DNA from 2 places in the Bradyrhizobium sp. Pa8 genome. Region 1 is predicted to be linked to the other one. Evidence: predicted binding sites of a transcription regulator. Region 1 holds the regulator's gene; the other holds the start of a gene.
What was found. Region 1 encodes LexA, which represses DNA repair genes until DNA is damaged. Its sites were predicted from a motif close to TGTTCNNNNTGTGTTCNG; they were not measured.
Positions count from the first base shown of each region.

Region 1 (7,198 bases):
TCGGCGCCTCCGGCTTCGTGATGGGCACGATTGCGGCATCGGTGCCGCCGGATGCCGGTGGCTTGCGGCTACGTTATGCCGCCTTCATGCAGGGTCTGCGCGATGCGATCGATGCGCGCATCCGCGCCACGCTCGAGGGCGACAACCGGGCGATTGCGACCGCGCTGCTCACGGGCCGGCGCGATGCGATTACCACGCCCGTCAACGACGCCATGTTCATCTCGGGGCTCGGCCATGTGCTCTCGATTTCCGGCTATCACATGGCGGTCGTCGCCGGCGTGGTCTTCTTCGCGGTGCGCGCGCTGCTGGCGTTGATCCCTGGAATGGCGGCCGGCTTCGCCATCAAGAAATGGTCGGCGGCCGCGGCCTTGGTCGCAGCCGCGTTCTATCTGCTGCTGTCGGGCGCGGAGGTCGCCACGCAACGCTCGTTCTTCATGACGGCGGTGGTGCTGATCGCGGTCATGGTCGATCGCCGTGCCATCACCTTCCGCACGCTGGCGGTGGCCGCGCTCATCGTGCTCGCGGTCGCACCGGAAGCACTTGTGCATCCGAGTTTTCAAATGTCCTTCGCCGCGACGCTCGGACTGGTGGCGCTGGTGCAGATCGGCATGCCGAACCTGTTTGCGTCGCCCGATCATTCGGCGACCGCGCGAATTGCAATGTGGGGCGGGCGCGAAATCGCGATGCTGTTCCTGGCCTCGCTGATCGCGGGGCTCGCGACCACGCCCTATGCCGCCTTCCATTTTCACCGCGTCACCCCGTTCGGCGTGCTCGCCAACCTCGGGGCGATGCCGGTGGTTTCGGCCCTGGTGATGCCCGCGGGCCTGTTGGGCTTGATTGCAGCGCCGTTCGGACTTGATGGTCCGTTCTGGTGGCTGATGGGGATCGGCATCGACTGGATGGTTGCGGTGTCGCGCTGGGTGGCCGCGCTGCCGGGCGCGGTCGGCCGCATCTCGGCGTTCGGCATCGCACCGCTGATCGCCGCAAGCCTGGGAATTATCGTGATGGGCTTGTTGCGCACGCCGTTGCGCTGGGCCGGTGCGGTGGTGCTGTTCGCCGCGATCCTCTGGGGACTGTGCGCGCGGCAGCCCGATATCCTGATCGCCGGTGACGGCCAGAGCGTCGCGGTGCGGGGCAGGGATGGGCACATGCATCTGATCAGGTCGAGCAAGGACGGTTTTCTTCTGAAGGAATGGCTCGCCGCCGACGCCGATCCGCGCGACGCCGGCAGTGCCTCACTGGCCGCCGGCGTGTCGTGCGACGAGGCCGGCTGCGTGACGCCGCTCGCCGACGGGCGCCTGGTCGCGCTGGCCTTGCGCATCGATTCATTGGTTGACGATTGCAGCCGTGCCGCGCTGGTGGTGACGGCGCGGCCGGCGCCGCCGGATTGCGCGGCGATGGTTGTCGACCGTCAGCGTCTCGCACGGCAAGGCGCGCTGGCGCTGACGCGAAGCGGCGATGGCTTTGCGGTTCAGGCGGCGAAGGCGAGGGGGGCAGACCGCCCGTGGTCGCCGGCAGCCGCCGGCGAGGGCGATTTCGACGGGAGCCTTGCGCCGAAGACGGCCGCGCCCCGCAATCGCGACGCGACGCCAGCGGAGGCCGACTTGCAGGCCGAGGATTGAGCGGACGGGTTACAGATACCAGGCCAGCACGGCGTCGAGCCTGGCGTTGCCGATTACCGGCAGGACCACCATCTGGCTCAGTCCAGAGGCGCTGGCATGCAAGGCCGCGATCGAGCCGTCACACGCGAGATCGTCGTTGAGCGCGGGCATGCCGGTGGCCCAGGCCCCGCCGATGCTGCCTTCGCCTTTGGCGATGGATTTCGTCGCATAGAGCGCGGCGAGGTCGGTCTGCGCGCTGCAATCGCCGGCGCGGAAGACCAACGCCGAACGGGCCTCGTCCGGGACCCAGATCTCGAAGCGTCGCGCAATCGGGGTCGCCTGCGCCGAGAGGAATGTCAGCACCCAGGTCTGATCGGTGCCGGTCCGGTAGGGAACGCCGACGCCGAGATTGATTCCGACCTTGGCGGCGTCCTCCCAGCGCAGAAAACTCCTGGCATCGTGCAGGTCCTTGATGATCAGCGGCAGGCCGGCTTTCCAGATGCGACCGGGCAGGCCGAAGCCACGCGGAAATCTGGTGTGGCGGGAGTTGAATTCGAACATGTCGGCGGTGCCGTAATAGCCGTCGACGAGCGCCATCTCGTGGGAGGTTTCGGCATCGTTGTGCCAGAGCTCGATCGCGCCGACATGGGCCTCGTCGTCGCCGCAGAACAGCACCATGACGGCTTGCAGGAATTCGCCTGAAAACACCGGCACCGCCACGCCGCAGGTCAGCCCGGCGGCGATGGCCTGATCGGTCCGCTTGAAATAGGAATCGGTGAATCTGGTGAGGATCACGGGGTGGCCGCTGGCCCAGGCCTTGCCGGGAAGCCCCTCGTCATATCCGAACTGCAGATCCTCGCTCACGTCCCTAAACGCGGACAACCCTTCGCCGTAGAGGCCGCCGCCGAATTCAAGCCGCATGCGCGTGCGGTCAGGCACCCAGAGTTCAACGACGCGAATGAAGGTCTTCATCGAACGTGTCCGCCGTCTCAGCCGCACCAAGCATCGGCCATTTGGCTGCGGAACGGACGTTCAAAATTCAGGCAGGACAGCGCAAACTTCGTGCGGTGGGAGGCGCAACGGCTCGGTCCGCCCGATGGAGTTTCGCGGGACACGAACGACAACATCTCGCCGGCCTCGGCCGGCGATGGCGATTTTCAATCCCGGCCCGACCTGCCGGCGGGGAATGGCTATGTCAGCCGATCGGCAGGCGGGTGATGGTCGGCCGGCTGTCGGTGATGATCTGCGGCTTGTGCTCGCGCTCGCCGACCGGCTGGGTCACCGGTAGTTGCAGCACGGTCGCGCGCTGGCCTTCGACCAGCTGCGTCACCAGCACGGATTTGCCGTCGGGGAATTCGATCGCATCATGATGGCGATCGGGAATGTGCGGATCGATCTTGCCGAACTTGCCGACGCGCGAATTGACGGTGCGCGTCCAGATCCAGCGATTGTCGTAGCGGACGTTGTCGGCGAAGGCGAGCTCCGTTCCCGGGAGCAGGCAGACCGCGACGGTCGGATCGGCTGCGGAGGCAAAGCCGCGCGTCGAGGTGCCGCGGAAGGTTGTCGTGACGATCGTCTCGCCGACTTCGGCGGGGCGCGACGCGACGGCATGCAGGCTGTAGTCACACATCGGGTGCTCCTCATGCAGGGATAGCGACCCACGTCTCTCAATCGAGGCGCAGGCCTCTATCAGAGTGGAAATGTGAAAGGTTCTGCCCGGTTGTAGGCAAATCTACGGCTCGCCGCCGCAGACCGCAATCACATTATCTTTCCCGAATCCACCAGGAACAAAGCCCGCCCCTGTGCATTCCGGAGGCGCGTGTCAGCGCCCCGCAGGCGCCGACCAGCCGGAATATTGCCAGCCCGGCCGCGACGGTTTGTCGACGGCGTCGCGGGCCTTGCGGGCTTCCTCGCTCACGGCGGTATCCTTGCGGACATGGGGTCGCGATTGCGCGGCCAGGGCTTGTGCGGCCAAGGCTTGCGACGCTGATGCTGCGATCAGCGCCACGGCAACTGTGATCTGAACGATCCGGCGCATGACTGCCCCTCGAACCTGAAGGCCGCGAAGCAGGGCTGCTTCGTGCGGCGTGCCGAGGATGTACCGCTGGAGGAGGGGCCGGATAATCTGCGCGAAACCAGAAAGACTATCCAGCGGAAGCGGACAATCGTCCGCTCCAATCTCGGATCGGCGATGCCGATCGAAAGCGCGCGGGGCGCCAAGTAACCGGTACCGGCGCGTCCGGTATCAGTACTTCCGGTACAGCCCGATCAGCTTGCCCTGGATCTTCACCCGGTTGGGCGGGAGGATGCGGACCTCATAGGCTGCATTGGCGGGCTCGAGCGCGATCGAGGCGCCGCGGCGGCGGAAGCGCTTCAGGGTTGCTTCCTCGTCGTCGATCAGCGCCACCACGATATCGCCGGTGTCGGCGCTCTCGTTGCGCTGGATCAGCGCCATGTCGCCGTCGAGAATGCCGGCCTCGACCATGGAATCGCCGCGCACTTCGAGCGCGTAATGTTCGCCCGAGCCGAGCATGTCAGGCGGTACGCTGATGGTGTGGCTGCGGGTCTGCAAGGCCTCGATCGGCGTACCGGCCGCGATACGACCCATCACGGGCACCGCGACGGGGCGCTCGCCCTCGTCCGCGGACGGGCTGGAGGTCGTGCGGACCTTGCCGAGATTGCCTTCGATGACGCTCGGCGTGAAGCCGCGGCGGCTACCGGCGGCGGCCTGAAGCTCGGGCAGCTTGATCACCTCGATGGCGCGGGCGCGGTTGGGCAGGCGCCGGATGAAGCCACGCTCCTCAAGCGCGGTGATCAGGCGATGGATGCCCGATTTCGAGCGCAGGTCGAGCGCGTCCTTCATCTCGTCGAAGGAGGGCGGCACGCCGCTTTCCTTCAGCCGTTCGCTGATGAACCGCAGGAGCTCGTATTGTTTGCGCGTTAACATCTCGACCAAAATCCCCCGGTTGATGTCGTTCGATTCCGAGACGCTGAATTCAGCAGTAAGCCGCTACATGCTCGAAACAAATCATGAACGGACACTATATGTTCGATACATGTTCCGCAACTGCTTAATTTACCGTGAACGCGACAAAGTTCGCGGAACGCACGCGAACGAAGCGATCAGACGGGCAGCCGCAAGACCTCGCAAGGCGTGCCGGCTTCGGCCTTCGGCGCGAATGGCGCGCGCACGAGAAGTGCCTGTGCCGCAGCGAGATTCGCAAGAAGCGAGGAATCCTGGTGATTGACCGGAAGGGCGAGGAGCGTGCCGTCGTCGCGCAGCTCGAGGCGTGCGCGCAGATAATCCTCGCGCTGGTCGTTGGCGCCGACATCGCGGCCGAGCACTGCGCGTTCGCGGCGGTGATGAATCATCGAACGGCCCGAAAGCGCGCGAATCAACGGCACCATGAACAGGAAGCCGCAAACATAGGATGACACGGGATTGCCGGGCAGGCCGATCACGCGCATCGCGCCGAGCCGCCCGTTCATCATCGGCTTGCCCGGCCGCATCGCGATCTTCCAGAACGCCATCGAGATACCTTCGTCCCTCAGCGCCTGTTGGACCAGATCGTGGTCCCCGACCGACGCGCCGCCGGTCGTGATCAGGATGTCCGCGCCGCTCTCCCGCGCGCGGCCGATGCCGGCCGTGGTGGCCTCCAGCGTGTCGGCGGCAACGCCGAGGTCGATGGTATCGGCGCCCTCGCTGCGGGCGAGCGCGTGCAGGGCGTAGCCGTTCGAATAAACGATCTGGCCGGGACCGGGCGTGGTGCCCGGCATCACCAACTCGTCGCCGGTCGCGAGAATCGCGACCTTCGGGCGTCGTCGGACAGGCAGTTGCGGGTAATTCATGCCGGCGGCGAGCGCGAGGTCGCGCTCGGTGAGCCGGGCTCCCTTGCACAGCAGCACGTCGCCTTCCGAGAAGTCGACGCCGGCGGGGCGGATGTGCCGCCCCGTTACGGCGGCTTCCTTGATGGTGATGCACTTGCCGTCCGCGACCGTATCCTCCTGGATCACGACCGAATCAGCGCCATCGGGAACGACACCGCCGGTGAAGATACGCACGGCCTCGCCGGCGCCGACCGATCCCGCAAACGGGCGGCCCGCCGCGACCTCGCCGATCAGGGTGAGCTGGGAGTCGATCTTCGCCGCATCGACCGCGCGCACCGCATAGCCGTCCATTGCCGACATCGCCTGCGGCGGCTGCGTGCGCCGCGCCGCGACATCGCGCGCCAGCACGCGGTGGAAGGCTGCGTCGAGCGCGATCATCTCTTCAGGCAGCGGCTCTGCGCCCGCCAGCACCGCGGCGAGCGCATCGGATACCGGCATCAGGGCCACGGGTGAAAACTCCTGCTGGGCCCGTTCGGGCAAATCGGCGGCGAGAGTTCTAGCCGAGTGCAGGCGCAGAGGCAAAACAGTGGCCGCGCAGGATGATTTGTCCTGCGTCATCCGCTCTACGATGAAGGGTGAGCATCAAGTCCGCCGCGGCATGATCCAGAAGGCGAGACAGACCGGTACGAGGATGGCCATGGCGAGGACGAGAAAGACGAGAGCCACGGCCAGCATCGGTCAGCCCCCCGGCTGCTTGTACGGACTGACGTCCGGCGCTGCGGGGCCTTGATCCTTGTCAGGCAGCGGGTCCGCCTGGGATTTCAGGTCGGCGGCCTTGCTGATCAGTTTTGCGGAAAGGTCAGAATCCGAGGTGGTTCTGGCGAATTTCATCAGCAGAGAGGCCTGCTTGGTGAGGTAGGTTTTGCCCAACACGACGATTGATCCGATGTAGAATTCCCAACGGACTCATGAGTCCTGAGAGGAGCAATCGTTCCGGGAACTCTGTATAAAAATGCACAAAGGGACTTGGTTCCTCGCCCCCGGGGCAAAATAGTTCCATTCGCGGCTCGTCGGCCCGTCGGCCGTCGGTTTGCCGGCCAGAGATCAGATTCCAAGCGCCCTGAGGGCGTTCCCGACGTCGCGGGGCGACGTCACGTGGACCGTGGTCAGGCCGCGCGACCGCGCTCCTTCGATGTTCTCGGCAAGATCGTCGAAGAACACGATACGGTTCGCCGGCACGCCGATCGCGGCCACGACATGGTCGAAGGCCTCCACATCCGGTTTGCGCAGGCCGATGCTGGACGACAGATACAGCTCGCGGAAATGGCCGAGCAGGCCGGCATATTCCTTCGAGAAGTGGTCGACATGCGGCCGGTTGGTGTTGGAGAAGGCGTAGAGCGGCATCTGCTTTGCCGCGCGCGGCAGCAGCTCGGCGATGTCGGGCATCTCGCCGGCGAAGATCGCGTTCCAGCCCTCCAGGAACTGCGCGTCCGAAATGCCGATCCCGAGCGAGACGCGCAGCGAGTCAAAATAGGCCTCGTCGCTGATCTTGCCGACCTCGTGCAGCCGGTAGGCTTCGCTGTCCCGCACATAGCGCGCGACGATGGCTTCCGGCTTGCAGCCGGCATGTCCCGCCCAGCAGGCGATCGCCTTGGAGAAATCGATGTCGAGCACGACGCGCCCGAGATCGAAGAGGAGCGCGTCCGCGCTGCCGGGAGAGAGCGAGCTCATTGCATCCTTTCACTCAATATCGATAGGGGTCGTGGTCG
Region 1 covers NZ_CP176767.1:5,216,910-5,224,107, reverse strand. Annotated here, with positions in the region: gene ACKWRH_RS24245 (ComEC/Rec2 family competence protein) at 1-1,622, shown strand, start outside; gene ACKWRH_RS24240 (GAF domain-containing protein) at 1,632-2,573, opposite strand; gene ACKWRH_RS24235 (hypothetical protein) at 2,797-3,231, opposite strand; gene ACKWRH_RS24230 (hypothetical protein) at 3,424-3,639, opposite strand; gene lexA (transcriptional repressor LexA) at 3,847-4,548, opposite strand; gene ACKWRH_RS24220 (molybdopterin molybdotransferase MoeA) at 4,725-5,936, opposite strand; gene ACKWRH_RS24215 (hypothetical protein) at 6,168-6,362, opposite strand; gene ACKWRH_RS24210 (HAD family hydrolase) at 6,534-7,160, opposite strand; gene ACKWRH_RS24205 (alpha-hydroxy acid oxidase) at 7,174-7,198, opposite strand, start outside.

Region 2 (7,198 bases), 1.0 Mb from region 1:
CGAAATGAATGGGCGGTGTTCCGAACTCTGGGAGCTATCGAACCGCTCGGCGTACAATTGATCCATTCAGTCGTACCTCGTTGATCGAAGCGGTCGTGGCTGGAAGTGGCAGACCCTTCTTCGGCTTGAGCCTGTTCGCAGAGCAGCTTGAACGTTTTCGAATCGAGCGAACGAGGCGCGTAAATGCTAGGGAGACGATTGGGACGCGGTCATCGTCCATTCGCATGACATTTGTTCCCGCAGGCCGCGACGTTTCGAAGCGGCCGACTGTGGTAAGTTTACCGTGTGTGCAGTGTGTGCCACGGGCCTCACCGATCTATAGATGAGGCTGTAGTCCTACTGTTCCAACGCTCTCGGGATGCGGTCACTGTGTTGGATATGCTGCGCCTGCGAGGCGTAGGAGTTGTCTAGCAGCTTGCGTGCTTCGCTGGCGTCGGGCCTGACGTAGCAAGGTCCGCAATGCGCTCTTTCTGCTCGGCGAGATGCTGCCGCTTGCCTTTGGCGACGTGCCGCTGGACTTGATCCAAATGACGGAGTTGCACGGCGCAGTCCATGCGCCAAGAGAAACCAAATCAGGCCACTTCGAAATTCAACTTGAGGCACTGCGGCCGGAAACAAGCGACATCAATGAAAGAGGCCGCCAACTGAGGCGCCTTACTTTGCTCCGCTGGACTTTATGGCTTGCTCGACCTCATCGGCCAGCCTGTTAAAATGTAGATTCAGTCTGTCGTACATTTCGCGCTTGACCTTGTCAGTCGCAAGGTCGCGGATCAGGGCGGCCTCTGCCGCGTCCTTCCGGAGCTTTTCGATTGAAGCCTGGAAGTCCTTCATTTCGGCGGCTGCAAGCCGGGAGATCGCGCCCAATCGTCCAGATGGTTCGCAACGTCGGCTTGCCGCGCCTTTCTAATCAGGGCCTCTCGTGCCGGACCCGGTGGAAGCTTGCCGGCCTGCTCTTGAACCTTCTTAGACCAAGCTGCTAGCCGATCTTGAAGAGTGACCTGCTGTTTGAAACGCCGCCGGTTGAACATGGCGCGCTCCTTTCCATGAGAGGAAGGCGGGAGCGCTGTGATGGGCGATCTCATCACAGATAAAAGCCACGATCCGGTCTGTGATGCTCCATTAACGCACTTCGAGCCGGCGAGTTCTGTTCAAAAGTGTACACAACTCCGGCCACTCACATCTCGAAATGGGGCGCTGAGGTCGGAAACAGGACAGCACCAAAATCCGGGTGCCGTCCCAATCAGGACACGCGGCAAATCGAATTAGGACACTGAGAAATTTATGAGTGGCAGAAGCAAAAACGCCGCCCGCTTAAAATGAGCGCGGGCGGCGGCTTTCCAGCCCCGGTGGGTTTAGCGCAAAGCTCCGGTGAGGATGATGTTGCACAAGTTGTGCCAAGGTTTTGTGTCGCGTATCAGGACAGGTGGCCTGACTGAAGTCAGTGGCGGCGTTACCGCACACCCATGAAGAGCGCTGCAACAAACAGTGCGGCGCCGAAGGCCGCGATGCCAAGGCAGATACGCGCGTGAACTGAATACGGATTGATGTGAGGCTGCTTGATCATGGGCCTTACTTCGGCGGCTGCAAGCCCGGCGACTTCGCCCACTCGTCCAGATGGTTCGCCACGTCGGCTTGGCGGGCCTTCCTGACGAGGGCTTCACGATCTGCACCCGGCGGAAGTTTCGCGGCCCGCTCTTCGAGCTGCTTCGCCCATGCGGACAGGCGGTCCTGAAACGTAAGCTGTTGCTTGAAACGACGCCGTTTGAACATGGCGCGCTCCTTTCCATGAGAGGAAGGCGGGAGCGCTAATGGCGTTCTCATCACAGATAAAAGCCACGGTCCGTTCTGTGATGAATGAAAATAGCACGGCGAGAATTTGGGTTCCTTGCCGAATGTTAACTTCTCGAACTGGGACGCTCCCAGGATCAAACCAGGCCACCGCGTTCGGAAACAGGCCAGCGCCAAAATCCGAGTGCCGGCCCAATTAGGACACGAGCTCTGTCAGATCAGGACATCAATAAAAACGCCGCCCGCTTAAAATGAGCGCGGGCGGCGGCTTTCCAGCCCCGGAGAGGTCGATGCAAAACCCCGGTAACGATTAGTCTGCACAACCTGTGCCAAGGCTTTATGTCACGTTGCGGGACACTGCCGAATTCAACCTGGGACACTGGGGGCCAAATACGGACAGCACCCTCCGCCCGCAATTGAGCGCCATGTTGTTGGGGTGGGCGTGTCGCCAAAGCCCAGAGAACGGACGCGGCAACGTTCATCGCGGCAAACGTTCATAAGGTCTGCCGATCTTGAAGTCCGCCGATGTTGCCGGGTTTATCGACGCCGCAACGGGGCGCTTTGCTAAGCTCCGCATCTTCAAGATGGTCCATCGGGATCAACCAGTCGATACGAAGGGGGCTTCCCTGGCAGAAGGAAGACTTCACGAAACGAAAGAGGCCGCCAACCGAGGCGGCCTCACGAGACCCGGCCCATCGCCAACGCGCGCATTGTACGATGGACCGTTCCGGGTGGATGGCGCGAGAGTGTCGCGCCACAGACCGGAATCTCAATCGCTTTTGTCGGAGAGTCGTTCCCGTCAGGCCGCCAACTGAGGCGGCCTTGCTTCATCCGCCCACAAAGCGGGTTATCGTGACCAGAAATACGAAGCCGATCCCGGTCACGACGAGGAAGGCGAAAAAATACCAGATGCGATACATACCGAGCTAACCCGGGCGTGCCGCGGTGGTTCAGGAGGTCGGCGAGCTCTCCGCCCATCTGGTGGTCTAGGCCGAGGTTGGACGGAGAGCCGCGCGCCGGACCCCCGTCGCGTGACAATGCTAGGAACGTGCCATGACAGTCGTGTGAAACTGTCGGCGCCGCTCAGTGGACGTTGATCTTATCCAAAGGCAGACGAAGCTCCGCCGCACGCTCCTGGCGATCGCGCCTGCGGAACTCATTTTCCTTCTGTTCGAATTTGATCATTTCCTGCGCGGCAGCTTCCAATAGCCGATTGCGCCTGTCCGCCTGCTGCTGCGTGTTTTCCGTCATCACCCAGACTCCCTCAACGACTAGCGGCACCATCCTCAGACAGGCCAGACACCCCAAAAGATTCGCTAGGGATTGCGGATTTATGACGGCGACGTTCGGCTCGCGGATACACCGATCGTAGTCCCGAGAACAAAACGGGCCGCTGTCCTTTTCAAATCAGGCCATCGAGGCCGGAAACAGGCCAGCGCCAAAAATCCGGGTGCTGTCCTAACTAGGACCCCCGATCTGGCAGATTAGGACACAAATGAAAACGCCGCCCGCTTGAAATGAAGCGCAGGCGGCGGCGTTCCAGCCCCGAGAGGGATTAGCAAAATCCCGGATATCGATTAGTCCGAATGGATGACGAGAAGGTTCAACAGCACAACGCGACCAAGCTCAAATGGATGCTTGGCGGCGCTGCGTCGAACTGGGCACTGAAATCCCCCAGCCCAATAGATACGGGTAGGAGACGAGATCGTTTCACAGTACCCCACACCCGCAAAAGAACATATTGCGAACCTAGAACAAATAGGGTACATTGGTTTTATCGCCGGCCTGCCCCGCCAATCGTTTGTCCCTCTAGCGAATCCTCGCCATAAGGAGCACGACCCAATGTCCAACACTGCCCTGCGTATCGTCGAAGGATCTTCCATGGACAAGAGTAAAGCTCTGGCCGCCGCGCTCTCCCAGATCGAGCGCCAGTTCGGCAAGGGCTCGGTGATGAAGCTCGGCAAGAACGACCGGTCGATGGATGTCGAGGCGGTGTCCTCGGGCTCCCTCGGGCTCGACATTGCGCTCGGGATCGGCGGTCTGCCGAAGGGGCGCGTCGTGGAAATCTACGGGCCGGAATCCTCGGGCAAGACCACGCTGGCGCTGCACACGGTGGCGGAAGCGCAGAAGAAGGGCGGAATCTGCGCCTTCATCGACGCCGAGCACGCGCTCGACCCGGTCTATGCGCGCAAGCTGGGCGTCAACATCGACGAACTCCTGATTTCGCAGCCGGATACGGGCGAGCAGGCGCTGGAAATCTGCGACACGCTGGTGCGCTCGGGTGCGGTGGACGTGCTGGTGGTCGATTCGGTCGCGGCTCTGGTGCCGAAGGCCGAGCTCGAGGGCGAGATGGGCGATGCGCTGCCGGGTCTCCAGGCCCGTCTGATGAGTCAGGCGCTGCGCAAGCTGACGGCCTCCATCAACAAATCCAACACCATGGTGATCTTCATCAACCAGATCCGCATGAAGATCGGTGTGATGTACGGCTCGCCGGAAACCACGACTGGCGGCAACGCGCTGAAATTCTATGCCTCCGTCCGCCTCGACATCCGCCGCATCGGCGCGATCAAGGAGCGCGACGAAGTGGTCGGCAACACCACGCGCGTCAAGGTGGTGAAGAACAAGCTGGCCCCGCCCTTCAAGCAGGTCGAATTCGACATCATGTACGGCGAGGGCGTCTCCAAGATGGGCGAGATCCTCGATCTCGGCGTCAAGGCCGGCATCGTCGAAAAGTCCGGTGCCTGGTTCTCCTATGACAGCCAGCGCCTCGGCCAGGGCCGCGAAAACTCGAAGGCGTTCCTGAAGGCCAACCCCGACATCACCGCCAAGATCGAGACCTCGATCCGCCAGAACTCCGGCCTGATCGCCGAGCAGATTCTTGCCGGCACGCCAGAGCGCGACGCCGACGGCGAGGAGCCGGGCGACGAGTAAGTCCTAACGCGAAGAACTTTCGCGAGGAGCGGGCGCTGAGGACGTTGAGTTGCCGACGTCGTCAGTGCCCGTTTCGTTTGGGGGGAGGGGCGTCGGCAATGAAGCGTGTGATCCTGACCAGTTCGTCCGGCGTTGGTCTTGCCTACGCGGATCGTGCCGACATGGTCGTCCCGCTGATCTTTCGATTCGTGTCAGGGCCGCTGCCTACCTCGCACCACCTCCAGCAATACCTGACGGGAGGCTATGTCAGAGGCGATCCGGAGGTGCGTTGGTCCGATCTTGTTGGCCGGTTGCCTCAGACCGGTCTCGCGCACAAGGAGACTGGCCTGATTTGGTTTTGCGAGACCTATGGCGTCGATCTCATCGAGCTGTGGTTCGACCCTGAGCCTAATAGTCAGTTGCAACTGATCTGGATCCTCGACTATTTGCGGTCCCATTCATCGATCACCGATCGTCTCAGATTGCGACGTGTCAATTTCGATCTGCGCGGAGCGGACGGCACGGAGCTTCGCGATCGTACGGTGCGGGAATCGGAGGTCGCGGACTGCGACTTCGAGATCGCCAACATGGCTTGGGAAGCCTATCGGGCGCCGACGCCTGAACTTTGTTTCGGGCTTCTGAGCAGGGAATTGCCCAGGCTGCCTTTCCTGAAGCCGGCCCTGGAAGCATTGCTGGCAGAACTGCCGTCTCCGATAACCGGACTGGGTGCGACGGAAGCGCGGCTTCTCGACCTGATTGCCAGGGGGCACAACCGTACCAAGGAGCTGTTCCAGCCGGGCGGGCCGCTCGAAACGCGCGTGTTCGATCAGTGGGAGCTGGGCCCGTTGCTCGAAGGGCTTGCATGCGGCCCGATGCCGGCGCTCGCGGGTCTCGATCCGAAACTCGCGACGCTCGCCCCACATGATGCGCGAGGTCGCAACGCCGCCTATCGCCGGAGTCGGCTGTCTCTGACAGAGTTTGGCAAAGCAATTTTGGAAGGCCGTGAGGATTTCCGCCGGCATAACCCGATCAGACGCTGGTGGGGTGGCACGCTTCTCACCAACGAACGGCTCTGGCGGTGGGATGCGCAGAGCCGTTCGCTGGTGGCGCCTTGAGCCGGGACTGTAGGGTGGGTTAGCGTCAGCGTAACCCACCTCTTCTATTTCCCTGGAGACCGAAGTGGTGGGTTACGCCAGCGGACTGCGCTTTGCGCAGCCGCCAGCTAACCCACCCTACGATCCCTTACTCCGCCGCCTCCGCGTAGTCGCTGACCGGCGGGCACGAGCACACCAGGTTGCGGTCGCCATAGACGTTGTCGACACGCCCCACCGGGCACCAATATTTGTCGGTGCGCGATGTGCCCGCGGGGAAGCAGCCCTCGGCGCGGGTGTAGGCGCGCTTCCAATCGTCGTCCGCGATGTCGTGCACGGTGTGCGGGGCGTTTCGCAGCGGCGAAGCCTCGATCTTGAAGCGGCCGGCCTCGACCTCGGCGATCTCCTTCCGGATTGCGATCATGGCGTCGCAGAACCGATCCAGCTCCGCCTTCGATTCCGATTCGGTCGGCTCGATCATCAGCGTGCCCGGGACCGGGAAGCTCATGGTCGGGGCGTGGAAGCCGTAATCGATCAGGCGCTTGGCGATGTCGTCGACGGTGACGCCGGATGTCGTCTTCAGCGGCCTGGGATCGATGATGCACTCGTGCGCGACGCGGCCCTTGTGGTTCTTGTAGAGCACCGGGAAGTGCGCATCGAGGCGCGCGGCAATGTAGTTGGCGTTGAGGATCGCGATTTCGGTCGCGCGCTTCAGGCCGTCGCCGCCCATCATCAGAATGTAGATGTAGGAGATGGTGAGGATCGACGCCGAGCCGAACGGCGCGGCCGAGACCGGACCGACCGGTGCGTCCCCATTCGTCGCGGGATGACCGGGGAGGAACGGCGCGAGATGCGCCTTGACGCCGATCGGGCCCATACCCGGGCCACCGCCGCCATGCGGGATGCAGAACGTCTTGTGCAGGTTGAGATGGCTGACGTCCGCGCCGTAATCGCCGGGCCGGGACAGGCCGACCTGCGCATTGAGGTTGGCGCCGTCCAGATAGACCTGGCCGCCATGGTCGTGCACGATGTCGCAGATCTCGCGGATGTGCTCCTCGAACACGCCATGCGTCGAGGGATAGGTGATCATCACCGCGGCGAGATCGTTCGAATGCTTCTCCGCCTTGGCGCGGAGATCGTTGACGTCGACGTCGCCGTTCTTCTCGCAGGCAACCACCACCACGTCCATGCCGACCATCGCGGCCGAAGCCGGGTTGGTGCCGTGGGCGGAGGAGGGGATCAGGCAGATTTTTCGGTGCGTCTCGCCGCGCGCGGCATGATAGCCGCGGATCGCGAGCAGTCCGGCATATTCGCCCTGCGCGCCCGAATTCGGCTGCAGCGAGATCGCGTCATAGCCGGTGATGTCGCACAGCCATTTTTCCAGCCGCGCGAACATCGCGTGGTAGCCC
Region 2 covers NZ_CP176767.1:6,266,019-6,273,216, reverse strand. Annotated here, with positions in the region: gene ACKWRH_RS29785 (glycosyltransferase family 2 protein) at 1-66, opposite strand, end outside; gene ACKWRH_RS29780 (hypothetical protein) at 655-831, opposite strand; gene ACKWRH_RS29775 (hypothetical protein) at 1,570-1,770, opposite strand; gene ACKWRH_RS29770 (hypothetical protein) at 2,872-3,039, opposite strand; gene recA (recombinase RecA) at 3,631-4,719, shown strand; gene ACKWRH_RS29760 (hypothetical protein) at 4,818-5,813, shown strand; gene gcvP (aminomethyl-transferring glycine dehydrogenase) at 5,941-7,198, opposite strand, start outside.
Region 2: the regulator LexA is predicted to act here: its motif matches at 3,539-3,556, upstream of recA (recombinase RecA).